Actinopolymorpha singaporensis: one gene and its partner. The protein of the gene in region 1 interacts with the protein of each later gene in a pairwise test. Links are inferred from orthologs where the notes say so. Each region holds a gene or a part of one and is shown on either strand. Other genes may lie near its edges.

Region 1 (6,724 bases):
ACCGTCCCGGCGCCGCAGGGCCAGCCGCCCGCCGGCCCAGGACTCGAGCACACCGAGGACGTCGCCGTAGACCGTACGGCCGTGCTCGACACCGAGCCGACGGCGGACGACGACCCGGTGGCCGACGTCCGCGGAAGACAGTGGCACCGTAAAGGGACCCTTCGTTGTCACTGGTTGTACCGACCTGGCGATACTAGGAGGGTCAGTTCGACAGAGGAGGAACCGGTGACCTACGTCATCGCACAGCCGTGTGTTGACCTCAAGGACAGGGCGTGTGTGGACGAATGCCCCGTCGACTGCATTTACGAGGGCAAGCGCATGCTCTACATCCACCCGGACGAGTGTGTCGACTGCGGCGCGTGTGAGCCGGTCTGCCCGGTCGAGGCGATCTTCTACGAGGACGACGTGCCCGACCAGTGGAAGGACTACTACGCCGCGAACGTCGACTTCTTCGACGATCTCGGCTCGCCTGGCGGCGCCGCCAAGACCGGGGTGATCGACAAGGACCACCCGCTCGTCGCGGCCCTGCCGCCGCAGAGCACCGAGGAGTGACATCCGCGGGGGCTCCGCCAGGTGCGGTGGGGCCCCCGACGAGGCGAGCGAGAGGGGCACCGTGCGAAGTCCGCTCCCGGACTTTCCCTGGGATCGACTGATTCCCGACAAAGAACGCGCCGCCGCCCATCCGGACGGCATCGTCGACCTTTCCGTCGGCACCCCGGTCGATCCCACCCCGGAGGTCGTCCGCGCCGCCCTGTGCGATGCCGCCGACGCTCCGGGCTATCCGCAGACCTACGGCACTCCCAGGCTCCGGGAGGCCGTGGTCGGCTACCTGGAACGCCGGTTCGGCCTGTCCGGCCTCGACCCGGACGCGGTGCTCCCCACCGTGGGCTCGAAGGAGTTCGTCGCCTGGTTGCCGACCATGCTCGGCCTGGGCCCCGGTGACGTGGTGGTGGTCCCGGAGACGGCCTACCCGACGTACGCCGTTGGTGCCCAGATCGCCGGCTGCAGGGTCGTTCCGGCCGACTCGACGTTCGCGTTGGGGCCGGAGCAGGTCAAACTCGTGTGGCTCAACTCACCTTCCAACCCCACCGGGCGGATCCTGCCCGCCGCCCACCTGGCCAAGGTCGTCGCCTGGGCACGGGAGCGGGACGTGCTCGTCGCCTCCGACGAGTGCTACGCCGAGTTCGGCTGGGACGAACAGCCGGTGTCGGTCCTCGACCCGGAGGTGTGCGGCGGCAGCCACGCCAACCTGCTCGCCGTCCACTCGCTGTCCAAACGATCCAACCTCGCCGGCTACCGCGCAGGCTTCGTGACGGGCGATTCCGCTTGTGTACAAGAGCTCCTGGGTGTCCGCAAGCATGCCGGGATGATGGTGCCGGCGCCCGTCCAGGCGGCGATGATCGCGGCCCTGTCCGACGACACCCACGTCGACGAGCAGCGGGCGAGGTACGCCGCGAGGCGCGAGGTACTGCGGGAGGCGTTCACCGCCGCTGGGTTCGAGGTCGACCACTCCGAGGGCTCGTTGTACCTCTGGGCCACGCGTGGGGAGCCGTGCATGGACACCGTACGGTGGTGTGCGGAACAGGGCATTCTGGTCACCCCCGGTGATTTCTACGGAACGGCGGGTGTCCGGCATGTCCGGGTAGCGTTCACCGCGACTGACGAGAGGGTCGCCGCCGCGGCGAGCCGTCTGCGGGGCACGCGCGACCGCGGGTGACCCTGCGTTGTACCGATCTCCCCAGCACCCTGGGGGGTGACACGACAGCAAATGCGGAGGATGCCGACACGTGGGCCGGCCGATCGGCGGCGGCTCACGAGTCGTGGAGATGCGGGACGGGCGTCGTTCGTTGGGACGACAGTTGAGACGGGCGTCTTCGGGCGTCCCGTCGGGACGGCACGACCCGACTCCCTCCACGGCGGCGTCGTCCCGAGCCGGGCCGAACAGGGCAGGACGGAGGACACGAGCGTGACCGACCAACAATTCACGCTGAAGCACGCGAACGGTGAGGTCGAACTCCCGGTCGTGGCCGCGAGCGAAGGTGCTTCGGGCGTGGACATCTCGGCGCTGCTGAAGCAGACCGGGCATGTCACTCTCGACCCGGGTTATGTGAACACGGGTGCCTGCACGTCGGCCATCACCTACATCGACGGTGACGCCGGGATTCTGCGTTACCGCGGCTACCCGATCGCCGAGCTCGCGGAGAAGAGCAACTTCCTGGAGGTGTCGTACCTCCTCATCTACGGCGAACTCCCCACGCAGGCGCAGTACGACGAGTTCGCCGAGAAGATCCGCCGGCACACGCTGCTGGACGAGGACCTCAAACGGTTCTTCGACGGCTTCCCCCGCGACGCGCACCCCATGCCGGTCCTGTCCTCGGCCGTGAGCGCGCTGTCGACCTTCTACCAGGACAACCTCGACCCCGCCGACGCCGAGTCGGTGGAGATCTCCACCGTCCGCCTGCTGGCCAAGCTGCCGACCATCGCGGCGTACGCCTACAAGAAGACCGTCGGGCAACCGTTCCTGTACCCCGACAACTCCCTCGGCTACATCGAGAACTTCCTCCGGATGACCTTCGGGCTGCCGGCCGAGCCGTACGAGGTCGACCCCGCCGTGGCGGAGGCCCTCGACCTGCTGTTCATCCTGCACGCAGACCACGAGCAGAACTGCTCCACCTCGACCGTGCGGCTGGTGGGTTCCAGCCAGGCCAACCTGTTCGCCTCGATCTCCTCCGGCATCCACGCGCTGTCCGGCCCGCGGCACGGCGGCGCCAACTCCGCCGTCCTGTCGATGCTGGAGCAGATCGTCGCCGAGGGCGGTGACGTCGCCAACTTCGTCGAGCGGGTGAAGAGCCGGGAGAAGGGCGTCCGGCTGATGGGCTTCGGGCACCGGGTCTACAAGAACTACGACCCGCGCGCGGCGATCGTGAAGAAGACCGCCGACGACGTGCTCGACCGGCTCGGCAAGTCCGACCAGCTGCTGGACATCGCCAAGCAGCTGGAGGAGGTCGCGCTGAACGACGACTACTTCGTCCAGCGCAAGCTCTACCCCAACGTCGACTTCTACACGGGCCTGATCTACCGCGCGATGGGCTTCCCGACCCAGATGTTCACGGTGCTGTTCGCGCTCGGCCGGCTGCCCGGCTGGATCGCGCAGTGGCGGGAGATGATCGTCGACCCGGCGAACAAGATCGGCCGGCCCCGGCAGGTCTACACCGGCGAGCGGGAGCGGTCGTTCGTCGGCATGGAGCAGCGGTAGCCGCGTAGTTCCCAGCGGCCACAGTCGGTCAGGCGTCGGTCCGGTCCGGAGCCCGTTCCTCGGGCGACGGCGGGACCGGCGCCTGCGTGTCGGTGGGAACGCCGGCAGGCACCGACTGCCCCGGAGTCTCCGGCGCCTCCCGGGGCTGCGGGGGCAGGGTGACCGGCGCCGGTCCGGCAGGGCGACGGCGCAGGACGCCCAGCCAGATCACGCCGAGTGCCACCAGCAGGACGAACCCCACCGCGCAGGTCACGGCGTACAGCTGGATCTGCACGGCCGTCGGCCGGGGGACGAAGCCCAGCGAGAGCAGCCGCGGCTCCCAGGTCGTTCCGGTGACGAGCAGGGTGAAGACGATCGCGACGCTGCGCAGGGAGTCCCACAACGCGTGCAGCAGGCCCACGCCGAGGAAGGTGAAGAGGATGCCGGTGGTCGGCCGCACCCGGCGACCGCGGGCCGCGGCGAAGATCGTCCCACCCAGCAGGGCGGTCCACAGCGCCTGGCCGACGGGTCCGACCGGGCCGCGGAGCAGTTCGGTCTCCACCAAGGTGCGCAGGGACAGTCCGCTCACGTTCAGCAGCGCCTGCAGGCCGTAGCCGACCGTCTCGCAGGCGCCGAAGCCGAACCCCACCACGGCACCGAGCACCAGGCCGGACCGCAGCGTCCGGGTGGGCAGCCGGCGGGCGAGATACAGCAGCACCAGCGCCTTGAGGATCTCCTCGCCGAGCGCCACTCCGACGTACCCGAAGACGTCCGGTGTCCGGAAGTAGCCGGCGAGGGCGGACGCGCACAGCAGGCCGAGCACGCCGCTGACGAGGTACGCCCGGACCAGCAGGGAAACGTCGAGACCGGGCACGGGCCTGCGTTCGTGCACCCATCGGGCATACGTGAGCGGTCCGAGGAAAGCGCCCAGCACGACCACGACGGGCAACAGCGGCGTGTCTCCGCCGCTCAGCGTCACGACGGCGGCGAGCAGCCACAAAGCGAGCCCGGACAGCAGGAACCGTCCCCAGGCGTACGACGTCAGCCCGCGCCGCTGCCCCGGGGGGCGGCCGGGTAGTGCGGGCATCCCGCTGGGCGAGGCGGGCCTGCTGGGCTCGTCGGTACCGGATGGCTCGTCCGGCCCGGCCTGGCGCGGGGCCTGCCCGGTGACGTCGCTCATATCGAGGTCTTCTCCATCGCGCCCGGCGTCTATGCCTGGGCCGGGCGCGGCGGACGGCCCAGGCCGCGGGGTGCGCCCTGGCGGTCGGGTGGCCCGCCCGCGAGCCCGGCCGAAGTGCCGGGAGTGCGGACTTCGGGTCCGCTGGGTACGACGCTGTCCAGATTCGTTCGGAGTCCATCCGGAGTCCATCCGGAGCCCGTCCGGAGCCCGTCCGGAGCCCGTCCGGAGCCCGTCCGGAGTCCATCCGGTGCCCATCCGTCCGCGCCATCGCCCCCTGGTGCGGCACGGTGCCGGTGCTCACGCCGGCAGTCCGCAACCAGGGAGGCGACCGATGTCCGGCAACTCGGGCAATCCCGGCGACGTCGTGGAGGAGGGACCGCGATCCAGGCGGCCCGGCTCGTCCGGCCGGGACCCGTCGAGCCCGGCCCGGCCGCCCGGAATGGCGCCGCGCCCCGGCGTGGAGACCTGGGCACACCTGGCCACGCTCGGCGGATGGACGCTGGTCTTCGGCCTGGTGGTGCTGGCCTGGCCGCGGCTTCCGGTGGTGGACTTCCAGACGCTCGTCGGCGGCTGGTTCTTCGCCGTGGGCACCACCCGGCTGGCGACGACCATGCTGGCCACCCGACGTGCGCGGCTGTCGGGGGAGACGGTCTACTCCGCCCTGCTCGGCGTACTCCTCGTCGCGTCCTCGGCCCTGTGCCTGCGCGGCCTGCTGACCACCGTGGTCCTGCTCGTCGTCCTGGTCGCACTGCACTGGCTGCTGAGCGGCTTCGGCGAACTGATGGCGGCGCTGGCCGGCCCGCCCGGCGGCCGCGGCTGGCAGTTCGCCGCCGGGCTGGTCGCGGTGGGCGTGGGGGTGGCGTTCCTGCTGCTGCCGGATCTGTCGCTCTCGACAGTGGTGCCGATGACCGCGGTGAGCTCGCTCGGGGCGGCCGGGGTGCAGGTGGTGGCCGCGATCGCGATGCGGCCGGTCACCGAACGCCCGGAGCCGGATCGGCCGGTTCGGTCAGTTCGATGAGTTCGGTGAACCCACGACGACACGGACCCGGGTGGGTGCGGCAGCCCGGTCGGTGCGCCAGCCGTCCTTGGACCGGTCCGCCGTCCACGTGCGGCCGGCATAGGAGACCGACCCGATCCCGAACCGCTTGGCGTAGGCGACCGACCACTGCGCGACCGACCAGCCGAACCTGGCTTCGCCGGTGCGTACGGGCACGTCCAGGACCAAAGCCGCGGTGTTGCCTGCCGCCAGTCCGTCGTTGCCGCCCCGGCCGACGGTCGCGCTGGTGACCCGTCCCCGGTCGCTGCCGTAGGCCTTGGCGAGCTCGGCGGACAGGTCGGCGGTGGTGGTCGGGCCGCGCTGCCCGGTCGGCTGGAACTCACACGAGAACGCCGCCGGCGTCTGGCCGGTCAGGGCGGAGGCCAGCGCCCGGGCGTTGGACTCGTGCTGGGAGTACGCGCTGCCGTCGGCCGACAGCTGGACCCGTTGCGCCGCCGCCGCGATGTCCATGGTGGTGTAGCCGGGCACCTTGGCCAGCGCACTGTAGAACCGGCCGGTGGCGTAGTAGGGGTCCTGGATCTGTTCGACCGTGCCCCAGCCCTGGCTCGGCCGCTGCTGGAACAGGCCCACCGAGTCCAGATGGCCGTAGTCGATGTTGCGCAGGCCGGACTCCTGGTAGGCGGTGGCCAGCGCGATGCTCGCCGCCCGCGGCGGCAGGCCGCGGCGTACTGAAACCGCGGAGATCAGCGCGGCGTTCTGCGCCTCCTCCAGCGGGAGTTCGGCCCGGATGCCGTTGGCGGTGGCGTGGCACGCCTCCACCAACGGCTGCCGGAACAGGAACTCCGAGGCCAGCATCGCGCCGGCGACGACAAGCCCGCAGGCGATCGCCACGATGGCGACGGCCCTGGCGATCCGCTTCCCCCCGGACGCGGTCATCAACCGTTGGAGTGCAACGCGGCGTTGAGCTCGACCCCTCCGGTGGTACGGGGGAGGGCCTCGAGCGCTCCGGAAATGCTGTTGCGCCAGAAGAGCAGGCCCGGCGTACCGGACAGCTCCCGCGCCTTGACGATCTCGCCGTCGGGCATCTTCACCTTCGAGCCGGCGGTGACGTAGCAGCCGGCCTCGACCACGCAATCGTCGCCGAGGGAGATGCCGACGCCGGCGTTGGCGCCCACCAGGCACCGCTTGCCGATGGAGACGACCTCGGTGCCGCCACCGGACAGGGTGCCCATGATGGACGCACCGCCACCGACGTCGGACCCGTCCTCGACGACCACGCCGGCCGAGATGCGGCCCTCGACCATGGAGGCGC
Region 2 (6,884 bases), 5.4 Mb from region 1 along the record:
GGTGAAGCGTCCCACCGGTCCCCTGGACGGCGTACCACAGAGTGCGGCCCACCGGCCCGTCCGCGCACGGCAGGTCGGCCTCGGCCTCCTCGGCGGCGCCGCGACTGGAGTCGCGGACCGTCGAGCCCGCGGTCAACGTGGACGCGGTCGCGAGGGTGTCGTTGCTCGGTGCGGGGCCGCCGGGCTTGGGGCCCTGCGACGCGCTGATGTGCTCACGAGTGAGGATCTCCAGGTGCTCACACGTGGCGTCGACCGAACCCCAGGGCAGCTCCGCCTGCGCGTTCACCGCGTACGGCGTGGCCTTCTGCACCACGCGTGCCTTGGACGTACGCAGAACGCCGGTGGTGGTCTCCCCGGTGGGCCGCGCCGTCACCGTGACGGGAATGTCCGCGACCACCTCGGCGGTCTCGGAGTCGCGCAGCGGAAGCGTCGCCACGAACTCCTCCGCCGGCTCGACTGGGCCGAACAGGTTGTACTGACGGCCCTCGTGCTCGACCTCCACGGAGAGGTAGTACTCACCCTCGGCGGGGCCGAACAAGCCGACCACCGCGTTGCCCTCACAGCGCGCGGAGTCGAACAGTTGCCGCTGCGAACGCATGGTCGCCGCCGGTGAGTTGGCGCGGTACGTGACGAGCGTGGACGTGCCGGTGCAGTCGAGCGACTGGATGGTGTAGCGGGGCAGGTCGAGCGTCGGCCTCACGGCCAGGGTGGAGGCGACGGTGTGCGACTTCACGTGCTGGTTGCCGTTGTCGTTGCGTCCGTCGGTCTCGACCTGCGCCGTGACCGTCGTCGTCGCCGTGAACGCGCCGCTGCCGACAGGCTCACCCTCGGCGTCGTAGACGTCCAGGGGGTAGGCGGGCGCGCCGTCGTTCCAGCTGCCGGTGCCGTACCCGCTCAGGACCGGAGCCTCGTCCGGGCCGACCGCCACGTATGCGAAGTCGCCGAAGTCGGAGGATGCGCCCGCGGTGACGAACACCTGCTCGCCGGTCGTGGTGGTCCCCGAGCACTGCAGCCCTGCCTGGAAGGACGTCTGCGTGGTCGGTGGTGCCGCGGTGGCGGAGGAGACCGCCATTCCGCTCGCGACCACGGCGAACGCGGCGACGCCCGCGACTCGGCCGAACCTCTTCATCTGTCCCCCCGCTACGAAGCCTGTGACGCACCCGGCGACGCCCGCTGCCGTCCGGTGGCGAAGATCGTAAGGCAGGCGGTGGGTTCGTGTAATGGTTTCGTAAAGGCCGATCAGAGCACGTCGCCGCCGACAGCCCGTCCCGGCTGCCGAACTCAGAGACCGAAGGACAGGACGGTCACCGAGTGGGGCGGGAACTCGAACTCACCGGACGGCACGTCCACCCGGCCGCGCCGGCGGACGCTCACGTTGTCGGGGTTGCTCAGGCTGTTGCCGGCGAGTACGTCGTCGACGTCGGCGCCGAGATCGCGCACGTCCGCGGTGGGCGGCAACACTTCCCCCCTGCCGTCCAGGACGATCCGTGCCCGGATCGGCGCCGACCGGTGCCGGTTGATGACCGCGACGCGCAGGGAGCGCCGGTCCCCGGTGAGGGTCGCGGTCACGTCGAGGTAGGCGACGACGGCGGGACGCGTGGTGTGCAGGCCGCCGCGCTCGCGTTCGTCGCCCTGGCGTACGGCCGCGGACCGGGCCGGGCCGTCGACCTGGGTCGCGAGCGCCCGGCTGCCCAGGGAGTCCTGGTAAAGGTCCCACACGTGGTAGGACGCGGACTTCACCGCGCCGCCGGGTCGGGCGACGACGAGGCCGTTCGCGTTGACCAGGTTGACCGTGTTCGCCATCGTCGGCGGCACGGGCAGGCCGGCGCCGCGGTGCAGGGTGTGGAACACCCCGGCGTAGAACAACGCGTCCGCGAGCGTGCGGGGACTCCAGCGGTTGACCCGGAGGTTCGTCGGTGGCTCGTCCGGAACGGCGACGTCACGTGGTACGACCCCGCCGTCGTCGGAGGGCAGCGGCTCGGGCCAGCTCGCGGGCTCCAGATGCCGGATGTTCCACTCGTCCAGCGCCAGTGCCAACGGCCGGTTGACACCTGCCTTCACGGCCAGGTCGGCGACGAGGTGGGAGTAGTCCTGGATGCGCTGCTCGAAGTACGTCGGCTGCGCCACCACCGCGTCGTAGTCGTCGTCGCCGGACGCCGGCGAGAACAGGTGCGTGCTCGCTCCGTAAAGGTGCAGCGAAACGTAGTCGACGAGGTTTCCCGCCTGCTCCAGCAACGGGCGGGTCCACTCCTCCTGCTGCCATGGGATCCCGGCCGCCACCAGCCGACGAGGGAGTCCCGCCGGTAACCCCACAAGAGATCGCCGAGACTCTCCCAAAGGTCAAGGCGGTCATCGACGCTGCCAGGAAAGTGGTGGAGGCCATGCCGGTTTGGAGTTGAGAACGCCAGCGGGTCAGGCGTAGCCGGTCTGGCGGCGGGCCTCCTCGATGATCCCGATCTGCCGCCGCACGCTCTCCGGCGTGACGAACAGATCCGCACCCGCCCGCAGGGTCGCCTCCAGCCGGTCGTAGTACCTCAACGCGGCCGACCTGGTGCCGCGGCCCAGCGTGCGGACCTCCTCCTGCCAGTCGATCGTCTCGCCACTGCCGTACCTCCGGCCCGCCGCCGGCCCCTCGTCCAGGTGCGGTGCGTTCGCGGCGGCCGCGTCGAACCACCGGATGGTGAAGGTACGCCCGTCGCCGACCAGCGCTCCGGTGGTGCCCGTGATCTGCCAGGCCGGCTGGGGAATCGCCATGCACAGACTGGACTCGACCTCGGCCAGCGGGATGTTCTGCCCCCGCAAGATCAGCTTGACATGATCCTCGGCGTCGCCCTGGCCGACCGTGTGCCGCAGGTCTGCGTACACCTCGGTCGGTTCCTCCTCCAGCAGCAGCAGAACCTGGTCGAGTACGTGTGGGACGGTGTTGGAGAGTTCGCCGCCGCCGAACTTGCGAAGCATCTGCCAGTCGGCCCGCCGCTGGAAGCGGTGCACCGAACGCCGGAGCAGAACCAGCCTGCCCAGCAGGTCCGAGGCCAGTAACTCCCGGACGAAGTCGAAGTCGACGTCCAGCCGGCGCGGCAGGTAGCAGGTGAGCACCCGGCCGGCCCGGTCGGCGACGGCGATCAGCTCGTCCATCTCCGCCACCGACGCGGCCATCGGCTTCTCCACGACGACGTGGCTTCCGGCCTCGAGCGCGGCGACGGTGAGGGGGACGTGGGTGTGGGAGGGCGTGGCCACGACGACGACGTCCAGGCCGTCTGTGCCGATCACCCCCTTCGGCTCGGCGTGGGCCGCGCAGCCGAAGCGTTCCTCGGCCTCCTGCCGCCGCTCCTCCACCGGGTCGGCGACCGCGGCCAGCTCGAACCCCTCGTGGTCGGCGATCGCGTCGGCATGGATGTTCCACCCGCTCCTGCCCAGTCCGATGATCCCGACCCGAAGCGGTGCGTCCGCCATGCCAGTCCCTCCGTCGTGCCCGTCACGTTCGACTCTCGGTACGGCCGGTCTGTCGCCGATCCGCCGCAGCCAGCCTGCCGCCCCGGGTGGGTGCCGGCCAAGCCGGCGGCCTGTGACGGCCAGTGATCCGATCCGGCCCGCGCTCCGAAGGCTCTCAGGTCCCGTTCAAGGAGCCCGCATAGCCTGGCCCGATGGCAGGAGAGAAGCGGTTCGATCGGGTCGCGCTGGTGGTGAACTCCGGGTCGCGGAGCGGAGCCGCGGCGTTCGAGGAGGTCCGCGGGCGGCTGGACGACCTCGGCGTGCCGCTCGGTGAGTGGTACCAGGTCACCGACGGCGCGCGGCTGCCGGAGGTCGTCGCCGAGGTCGCTGATCACCACGATCTGGTCGTCGTCGGCGGCGGGGACGGCACCTTGAGTACGGCCGTCGACCACCTCGCGCCCCGCCGGGTCGCCCTCGGCGTGCTCCCGCTGGGCACGGCGAACGACTTCGCCCGTACGCTCCGGATCCCGTTCGGCCTCGCGGGCGCGTGTGAGACGATCGCGCACGGCAAGGTGGTCGACGTCGACCTCGGCCGGATCGGCGACAACCACTTCGTCAACGTGGCGTCGATCGGGCTGTCCGTCGGCGTCACCCGGGCGCTCACACCCAGGCTGAAGAGCCGGCTGGGACCCTTGGCGTACCCCCTGGCGGCGGTCCGTGCCTACCGCGCGCACCAGCCGTTCCGGGCCCGGCTGGAGTTCCCGGACGGCGACCACGCGCCGATGGAGTTCGACGACCTGCTCCAGGTCGCGGTGGGCAACGGCCGGCACTACGGCGGCGGCAACGTCGTCTCGCCCACCGCAGGCATCGATGACAACACCCTGGACGTGTACGCCATCCCGGCGGGGCGTGTCCGGGACCATCTCAGCATCGCTCGGCTGCTGCGGAACGGAAGCGTCGTCCGGCACCAGAACGTCGTGCACGTGACCACGCGCCGGCTGAACCTGCACGCCGAGCCCGACCAGGCGATCAACGTCGACGGTGAGGTGGTGGCGACCACCCCGCAGGAGTTCAGCGTGCAACGCAACGCGCTGGTCGTGCTCGTACCGCAGGAGTCCGACGCCGCCCGGCTGGACACGCGGCATCCCTGACACCGCGCCGGCAAGGCAGTCTTGACACCGATCGGCAAGGTGGGCTTGACGCCGGGGACGCCGTAATGCCTGGGAAGCGACACTACTGGACGCAGAAGACGTTGCCCTCCGGGTCGGTCATGACAACGTGGTCGGTCCCGGGCTCCGACACCACCTGCAGCACCTTCGCGCCGCGCTCCTGCAGCCGGGACACCTCGTCGTCGCGGTGCCCGGGCTCGGCGTGCACGTCGAGGTGCAACTTGTTCTTGCCCGGCGTCGGGTCCGGAACGGCCTGGAACAACAGCCGCCGGCCCAGGCCCACCCCGGTCGAATCGTCCACCGGGTCGTCCGGGTGGCGTACGGCGGCGGCGTGCACCCACGCCTTGCGGCCGTCCACCTCGACGTACTGCGCCTCGGTGACGACCCCCGCGCCGAGCAGTCGGTCGATCAGAGCGGAGTGGTCCTCCACGTCGTAGCCGAGGGCGAACGCCCAGAAATCGGCCAGTCGCAGCGGCTCCGCGCAGTCGACGACGAGCTTCCAGTGCAGGGCCATGAGTCCTCCCGATGAAGTTGACACCAGTTATAGTGGTTACGTGTCTACCCACGCAACCGGTCTGCCCATGCACTCCCGCGACGGCGCCCGGTGGATCTTCGACCCGGGCGCGCTGTGCCTGGAGTTCCTGGTGACCGGCGGGCCCGGGCGGTTGGCGAGGTGGGAGACGCTCAACCGGCCGGACGACCTGCGCACCTGGCTGGCGGCCTCCCGGCTCCACCTCGACCCCGCCCAGGTGGACGTCACCGCCGAGGCGCTGGCGTCCGCTCGCGGGGTACGCGACGCACTGTGGCGCCTGATCCACGATGCGGCTCACGGGACAGGCGAAGAGGTCGGCGAGGACGCGGGGGAGGACGCCGACCTGACCCCGACCGACGCCGACCTGGCCGAGGTCAACCGCGCTGCGGCCCGCCCGCCCCTCGCGCCGCTGATCGGCGCCGACGGAACGCGCGACTGGCAACTCCCCGCCGACGCCGAGCAGGTGGTCTCGACCGTCGCCCGGGACGCGATCGACCTGCTGACCGGCCCGTTCGCCGACCGGATCCGGGAGTGCGACGCGCACAACTGCCAACTGATCTTCGTGGACACCTCGCGGCCGGGCCGCCGGCGGTGGTGCTCGATGGAACGCTGCGGAAACCGTCACAAGCTCCGGGCGCATCGTGCCCGTCGCGATCCGAAGGACAAGAAGGGGACGCACGAGCCGGAGGAGGTGCCGTCGCCATGACCCCCACGCCTCACCGGGTGACCGGGCAGACGAAGGATGCCGGCTTCCAGATCGGCGTTTCCCGTACTCTCCGGCTCCCGCCGGACCACCTCTGGCGCTTCCTCACCTCCCCGCGGGGACTCGCGCTGTGGCTCGGGAAGGGCGCGCGGGTCGAGCCGACCCGCGGCGCCGGCTACACCACTGCCGACGGTGCGACCGGAGAGGTCCGCGGCTATCACGAGGGAACGAGGATCCGGGTGACCCACCGGGTTCCCGGGGCAGCGTCGGCAACGACGAGGCAGGTCACCGTCACGCCCGTCGCGAACGGCGCGGTGCTGCGGTTCCACGAGGAACGCCTCACCGATGCGGCGCACCGGGCTTGCCGCCGCGAACACTGGCAGGGCGTACTGGCCGAGGTGGTCCGTGCCCTCGGCGCGGAGTGACTCCTAGAGCATGTCGTTCCCCACCCCGGGTAGGAGCGCCCTACACAAGGGACGTCGGTGCGCGGGAGCAATGCGCGAGGAGTAGGACGAGATGACCAGACATGCCAGTGTGTGGTTCACCGGACCGGAGGGGCCGACCTACCCGGCCCTGGACACCGACCTGGACGTCGATGTCGCGGTGGTCGGCGGCGGGCTGGTCGGCCTCACCACCGCCCTGCTCGCCCAGCGCGCGGGCCTGCAGACCGTCGTACTCGAAGCCCGACGGCTCACCGCCGGCTCGTCCGGGCACACCACGGCCAAGGTCACCACGCAACACGGCCTGATCTACGCCGAACTCGCCAAGCGGCACGGCTGGACCGCCGCCGGGCAGTACGCCGCGGCCAACGCGGCCGGGATGGAGCTGGTGACCGACCTCGTGGAGCGGTCCGGCATCGACTGCCGGCTGACCCGGGCACCGTCCTACGCCTACACCCTGGACGAGGGCCGGGTCGGTGAACTCGAGGCCGAGGTCGCCGCGGCCACCAAGGTCGGAATCGCGGCCGGCATGGCCGACACCGCCGAGCAGCCTTTCAACGTCGCGGCCGCCGTACGCTTCGACGACCAACTGCACTTCCACCCGGTCC

What was found.
Region 2: the proteins of BLU27_RS28020 (region 1) and BLU27_RS04040 interact in binary tests that used the Escherichia coli proteins (3 or more experiments, as listed by UniProt). The link is inferred for Actinopolymorpha singaporensis from one-to-one orthologs.

Annotation. Positions count from the first base shown.
Region 1 is NZ_LT629732.1:6,255,893-6,262,616, reverse strand. The notes cover bases 1,320-4,111. They hold BLU27_RS28020 (citrate synthase), read left to right. Parts: upstream 1,320-1,966; coding sequence 1,967-3,256; downstream 3,257-4,111. Other genes in these bases: BLU27_RS28015 (PrsW family glutamic-type intramembrane protease), read right to left, coding at 3,285-4,111; dapC (succinyldiaminopimelate transaminase), read left to right, coding at 1,320-1,717. Outside these bases: BLU27_RS28035 (GNAT family N-acetyltransferase), read right to left, coding at 1-147; fdxA (ferredoxin), read left to right, coding at 226-552; more of dapC, read left to right, coding at 614-1,319; more of BLU27_RS28015, read right to left, coding at 4,112-4,415; BLU27_RS28010 (DUF308 domain-containing protein), read left to right, coding at 4,747-5,433; BLU27_RS31020 (VldE C-terminal domain-containing protein), read right to left, coding at 5,422-6,348; dapD (2,3,4,5-tetrahydropyridine-2,6-dicarboxylate N-succinyltransferase), read right to left, coding at 6,348-6,724.
Region 2 is NZ_LT629732.1:872,080-878,963, reverse strand. Bases 2,662-5,613 are described here. They hold BLU27_RS04040 (lipid kinase), read left to right. Parts: upstream 2,662-3,644; coding sequence 3,645-4,583; downstream 4,584-5,613. Other genes in these bases: BLU27_RS04030 (CGNR zinc finger domain-containing protein), read left to right, coding at 5,156-5,613; BLU27_RS04035 (VOC family protein), read right to left, coding at 4,666-5,115; BLU27_RS04045 (Gfo/Idh/MocA family protein), read right to left, coding at 2,662-3,453. In the rest of the region: BLU27_RS04060 (hypothetical protein), read right to left, coding at 1-1,129; BLU27_RS04055 (alpha-L-arabinofuranosidase C-terminal domain-containing protein), read right to left, coding at 1,282-2,280; more of BLU27_RS04045, read right to left, coding at 2,413-2,661; more of BLU27_RS04030, read left to right, coding at 5,614-5,839; BLU27_RS04025 (SRPBCC family protein), read left to right, coding at 5,836-6,261; BLU27_RS04020 (FAD-dependent oxidoreductase), read left to right, coding at 6,353-6,884. UniProt on the Escherichia coli protein: In vitro phosphorylates phosphatidylglycerol but not diacylglycerol; the in vivo substrate is unknown.